DNA from 2 places in the Carnobacterium pleistocenium FTR1 genome. Region 1 is predicted to be linked to the other one. Evidence: riboswitches for the same ligand, from Rfam matches in the RefSeq annotation. Region 1 holds a riboswitch; the other holds the start of a gene.

Region 1 (3,183 bases):
AAAGCGGTTATACCTGAAGCGTTAGAGTATCGAATCGATGCTGTTATAAGATTTCCAGAGAAAGTAAGCTTCGAGAATAATATTGAAGATTACTATTACAAGATAACTTTAATACCTTTATTTGATGAAAATCTAGAAAGTGTACGTGGTGTATTAGTATCTATTCAAAACATAACAAAAGAAAAACGACTTGATATTATGAGAAATGACTTTATAAATAATATCTCTCATGAATTGCGAACACCTTTAGTTATGATACAAGGATATAGTGAAGCTATCTTAGATGATGTGGCTGAAACTCAAGAAGAAAAAAAAGAAATGGCCAAAATAATTGGAGAAGAATCCATTAGAATGAATCGTATGGTGAATGAAATGCTCGATAGTTCTAGGATGGAAGCCGGTTTCATCAAGTTGACAAAGATGGATGTTAATTTTGAAGATTTTTTTGAAAACTTATTTACTCGGTTTGCTACTATGTCTGAGAAAAATAATATCCAATTGAATTTGAAAATTGATCCAAATTTAAATTCATATTTTATGGATGAGGATAAAATGAATCAAGTATTTGTAAACTTGATCAATAATGCTATTAGACACACTAGTTTGGTAGAAAAAGAAAGTAAAAAAGTAGAAATTTTGGTTCATTTAGATAAAATTATGGATGAAGTTTTAATTGAAGTAGTCGATAATGGAACTGGAATTTCAGAAGAAGACATTCCTTATGTGTTTGATCGCTTTTACAAAGCGGATAAATCTCGCATGGTTATAAAAGGAAATAAAGTGGGAACAGGCATTGGTTTATCAATCGTAAAAAACATTGTGGAAGCACATAGTGGATTTGTTGAAGTTAAGAGTAAAGTAAATGAACAGACGAGATTTATTATTCATTTACCCTATTTAGATTAATATACTAATTAAAAGTAAGGAATATGTTGATTTTTATTTTCTTATGTTATACAATGAACTTGTTAAAAAAAATATAAAGATTCGTCTTCAGGGGCAGGGTGAGATTCCCGACCGGTGGTATAGTCCACGAGCTAAATAGCATTATTTAGTTGAACTGGTTAAATTCCAGTACCGACAGTAAAGTCTGGATAAAGAAGATGGAGTTTATTTGAATAGGTATCATTGTTCAAGTGCTCTGTTTAGTTATCTATCTGAAGATAACATAGACGAGCATTTTTATATTGTTTTTTATTTGAATAGACTCAGAAATGCCTAGGCTGATGAATCCTTTTAGGAGGATTTTTATGCAAACTAGTAATACAAAAAAAATGGTGGGAATCGCCATGTTGGCTGCTTTTTCAACCATTTTGATTTCATTTGGCTTTCCAATAATTCCAGGAGTTACTTTTCTAAAAGTAGACTTTAGTGACATTCCTGTTTTGGTTGGTATGTTTTTATACGGTCCAGTTGGTGGAATAATGATTGCGTTTATTCGTTCATTGCTTCATTATATCCAAACGGGCGGTGATGCAGGATATCCTATTGGGGATACTGCAAGTTTTATCGCTTCAATCGCGTATACATTACCGATTTATTTGATTATGAAGTCTAAAATTCATGATACAAAAAATATTATTTTTGCAAATGTGATTGGAACTGCATCATTAACAGTCGTTCTATCAGTTGTAAATTATTTCTTATTGCTTCCTTTATATTTAAGATTATTAAACTTTAGTGTAGGACCTATTAGTGATTATCTATTAATGGGTGTTATACCTTTTAATATAATAAAAGGAGCAATAGTAAGTGCTGTATTTATTTTACTATTTGCAAAATTAAAAACTTGGTTATTTCGTAATCAAATGACAAAAGTTAGTTTTAAATAAAAAAGAAACCTAAAAATTAAAATGGACCCTATAGAACGGACACTAAAAAAAGTGCTTTCTATAGGGTCTATTTTTTGGTTCTCCGCCAAACGGTAAGGATGCTTTAAAAAGAAATTTTTTTATGATGTAACGTGTTTGCTTGTGTAGAGCCAGTACACCTGAAATGGTGTTCTAGAAGGTGTTTTAGAAGGTGTTCCAAGAAGCAGACCCAATGTCCACTTTGTCATGACTGTAGTTGCTTGAACTACGTACAAGCATGATCACTGACCATCTTGCGCTTTTTCTCGCCCCAGGTGCCCCTAGCACTTGAGGCTTCAACCACTGGTTAGTAATTTATAGTGCTTAAAGATTCCTTAAAAGCATTCATATAAACTGTCAAATAACCAAGCTAGATAGGAAATTTGTTATTAATATTCTTTTAAATTTAGAAAAGAATTCCCTAAAAACAATTATTTTTGGTATATTAGATTTAATGATAGATATATTCTATTAAAAAAATTTTATATGTAATCAGAATGTGGGTGAATGTCTTGGAACAATCTTTATATAGCCAGTATTTCTGTCTTTCATTATATTCTAAAGATCATCCTGTTAAACCTTCAACGCTATACCATATTTTAACTGGGAAAAGAACGGCCTCGATTTTATTCAAGGCTCATTCTTATCATATGATAAACTTTTTTTCGATTTTTCCTCATTTACAGCGTGGACAATATGATAAAATGATTCAACGTTTTATTGCCAAAGGGTGGATCAATTCAAAAAAAACCAATGAAGATCTTTATCTTTGTGAAAAAGGAAAGAAAGAAGTAGAAAAATATTTTTCGAAACATTTTTATCCAATAAATATAAATCAAATGACCCAAGGAAAACCAACTAAAGAGTTTTGGAAAAAAATCTTATTTTTGACTCAAGTTCTTTCGGAATTACGGTATAAAAATAACTATTATTTGCCCATTGAAAAAGAATGGAACAGGCAACTATGGGTGAAAAATTGGTTGAAAAGGAATTCATTAGAAAAACAAGAACTAGCTGTTTCTTTTGGAAAAGAATGGATTCAACTGCTAAAAGAACTGAATACGATTGATGCAGAGATAATCGTATCACAATTAACAGGTCATGAAAAATTTGGTAAAACCAGTGCTCAATTAGCAGTCAAATATGGAGTTGAACCAATTGAAATAGCCTTTTTACTACAACGTATTGTTATTCAGTTAATGAATAAAGTAAACGATAAAAAAGAAAATTATCCATTATTTTATTTTATTTATCAAGAATGTGTTAGAGATCGATTCAGCAGTCTAAGCCAAAGTACCAAATTAACGGCTCAATATTTGGAAGAAGGACTCTC
Region 2 (3,183 bases), 560 kb from region 1:
ATTTTTCTTTTAATTAACTGCTTCAAAAGTAAATACCCAATGAGGGTTCCTACCAATGAACTGATAAAGAAGCCAGGAAGAAAGGCAAATAACGACGCTTCTTGAGAAAGGAAAAGTCGAGCGATAGGATAACTGAGGAGTGAGCCAATGATTCCAGTACCTAACAATTCACCAAAAACCAATGACCAAATTTTTCTACGGTACAAAAAGAATATTCCGGATAATAAAGCCCCAATCATACTACCTGGAAATGCTAAGATAGATCCCGTTCCGGTAAGATTGCGCAACAACGATACACCAAAGGCTTGCAGTACACTATACCCCGGACCTAATAAGGCACTGGTTAATAAGTTCATCATATGTTGTAAGGGAGAAATGCGTACAAAACCTACAGGGATAACAATTAAGCTACTGCCAACATAACCAATTGCTATGATTAAAGCTGTTTGAGCCATTTTTTTATTGTTCAATTCTTAGTTCTCCTTTCATGTACTAGTGTATAACTAAAAAACACCACTTTTATATCCATGAAGGACAAAAAGTGGTGTTCCATTATCTGTAACTTAAATACAATTTCCATAAGTAAAGTTGCTGTATTAGTCGTTATCTATTCCACTTTTCCTACGCTGGTCTTAGCCAAATCAGGTCCTAAGGGTCAGGTTTTTACCTCTCTCAGCCATAGCATTTCAGCAACAAGCTCCCCTAGTGGTTTTAGTTATCTATTTAATTAAATAAACAGTACCACATATTTGGTTAAATATATAGTTATTTGACATCGATTGAAAATTTAATCGTAATTTTTGAAAACGGTGCAGAAGTAAAGGAAAAAATAACTGTTGACTTCCATTGTGTTTAAAGATAGTCTTACATTATAAAAGTAAATAGTCTTCAGGGCAGGGTGCAAGTCCCTACCGGTGGTATAGCCCACGAGCCGCAAGGCAGATTCGGTCAGATTCCGAAGCCGACAGTATAGTCTGGATAAAGCGAAGACAAGTGATTGCAGAAAAACGAGGATAACTTTAGTCTTATTTGAGATATAAAGGAATCTTAAGTTTATTAAGCATCTATTAAATAGCCTTATTTAACGATAAGTCAAAGCCCTGGATGGAAATTCTAGGGCTTTTTTGTGTAATAATATAAAAATTAAATAGTCTTCAGGGCAGGGTGCGAGTCCCTACCGGTGGTAAAAGCCCACGAGCCGTAAGGCAGATTCGGTCAGATTCCGAAGCCGACAGTTATAGTCTGGATAAAGCGAAGACACAGTTTAAAGAGTTCAAAAGTAGCCGAGTACAGTGTACACGGATTTATTTGTTGAGCCTTACAAACAAAAATGACGAAAGCCCTGAGCATAAACTCTTTGGGCTTTCTTTTTATTTTGGATGGAGTGAGAGTAGTGGATGAACAATATATGAGAATGGCGCTAGACTTAGCCAAAAAAGGGAAGGGCTGGACAGCTCCCAATCCCTTAGTTGGAGCTATCATTGTAAAAGCTGGGAAAATTATTGGACAAGGCTATCACGAGAAATATGGGCAAGCACATGCGGAGGTAAATGCTATTGCGTCAGCAGAAGAAGATGTGGCCGGCGCAACGATGTATGTTACGCTAGAACCTTGTTCGCATTTTGGGAAAACACCTCCCTGTTCAGATTTATTAATAGATAAAAAAATTAAACGAGTAGTTGTAGGAGCGCTCGATCCAAATCCATTAGTTGCTGGTAAAGGAATTGAAAGGCTTCGTGCTAATGGAATTGAAGTAGTTACAGGTATTCTGGAAAAAGAGAGTCAACAGTTGAACGAAGTTTTTATGAAATACATTGTCACTAAAGAACCTTTTGTGGTTATGAAGAATGCCATGTCCTTAGATGGGAAAATAGCCACAGTAACAGGCGAATCTCAATGGATCTCGGGTGAACCCGCTAGAAGACAAGTACATGTTTTGCGACATGAGTTGTCTGGAATCATGGTAGGAATCGAAACAGTACTAAAAGATGATCCACAATTAACCTCTAGAATGCCCAATAGCAACAATCCAATTAGAATCGTTGTGGATAGTCAGCTGAGGATCCCAATCGCTTCAACCATATTGACTCATCAAGAGGAAGCTCAAACAATTATTGCTACAACTAGCAAAGCCGACAAAGAAAAAGTAGCAACATTAAAGCAAATGGGTATTGAAATTATTGTGACTAAAGAAAAAGCTGGAAGAGTAAATTTGCAAGAATTAATGAAAACATTAGGTGCTAGGGGTATCGATAGTATTTTGTTGGAAGGCGGAGCTACTTTAAACTTTTCGGCTTTGGAAGAAAACATCGTAGACAAAGTACAGACTTATATTGCCCCAAAAATCATCGGAGGAAAAGATGCTAAAACAGCAGTTGAAGGAGCAGGTATTCTATCACTAAAAGAGGCGTTTCCAATTCATCGGATGACGGCTGTGATGGTCGGAGAAGACTTGTTTTTGGAAGGCTACATTGATAAGAAAAAATAGGTTCATTGGAGGTAAGATATGTTTACTGGAATTATTGAAGAAATGGGAACCATCAAATCAATCAAACAAGCTGAAAAATCCTCGGTTCTTAGAATTAAAGGTCAAAAAGTGTTGCAAGGAACGCTTATCGGAGACAGCATCTCGACAAACGGTATTTGCTTGACTGTAACAAAAATAGAAAAAGATTTTTTTGAAGCAGATGTCATGTCCGAATCTTTAAAAAGAACAAACATAGGGGAATTAGCTCCCGGAAGTCACGTTAATTTGGAACGAGCACTAAGTTTGGCAACGCGTCTTGGCGGACATATTGTTAGTGGGCATATCGATGGGACGGGGCAGATAAAAGAATTTAGGCGTGATGACAATGCCGTTTGGATCACAGTCGAAACAAGTCCTGAATTGTTACGGTATATTATTGAAAAAGGCTCTATAGCTATTGATGGGGTGAGTTTGACGGTCGTAACAGTGGATGAGCAGTCTTTCCAAGTCTCTATCATCCCGCACACTGGAGAAGAAACCGGGCTGCTACAAAAGCAAACCGGAGACACTGTCAATCTTGAATGCGATATGATTGGGAAATATGTCGAAAAATTATTAGGAATAAATTCAAAAAATGCTGTTCAAGAGAGTCAAGTAACGGAAGGCTTTTTAAAAGAAAATGGGTTCTTTTAGACCAGAATGGAGAAAAATATGTT

The links. A riboswitch is a leader RNA that binds a small molecule or an ion and turns the genes downstream of it on or off. The one in region 1 is predicted to bind FMN.
Region 2: it holds a riboswitch for FMN, as region 1 does, so the genes downstream of both, ribD (bifunctional diaminohydroxyphosphoribosylaminopyrimidine deaminase/5-amino-6-(5-phosphoribosylamino)uracil reductase RibD) here and BP17_RS07875 (ECF transporter S component) in region 1, are expected to answer to the same signal.

The regions. Positions count from the first base shown of each region.
Region 1 is NZ_JQLQ01000002.1:1,594,671-1,597,853, reverse strand. Features, by position in the region: gene BP17_RS07880 (sensor histidine kinase) at 1-906, shown strand, start outside; FMN riboswitch at 986-1,109, shown strand; gene BP17_RS07875 (ECF transporter S component) at 1,251-1,832, shown strand; gene BP17_RS07870 (helix-turn-helix domain-containing protein) at 2,363-3,183, shown strand, end outside.
Region 2 is NZ_JQLQ01000002.1:2,150,794-2,153,976, reverse strand. Features, by position in the region: gene thiW (energy coupling factor transporter S component ThiW) at 1-470, opposite strand, end outside; TPP riboswitch at 601-714, opposite strand; FMN riboswitch at 881-995, shown strand; FMN riboswitch at 1,147-1,263, shown strand; gene ribD (bifunctional diaminohydroxyphosphoribosylaminopyrimidine deaminase/5-amino-6-(5-phosphoribosylamino)uracil reductase RibD) at 1,409-2,488, shown strand; gene BP17_RS10565 (riboflavin synthase) at 2,507-3,160, shown strand; gene BP17_RS10560 (bifunctional 3,4-dihydroxy-2-butanone-4-phosphate synthase/GTP cyclohydrolase II) at 3,179-3,183, shown strand, end outside.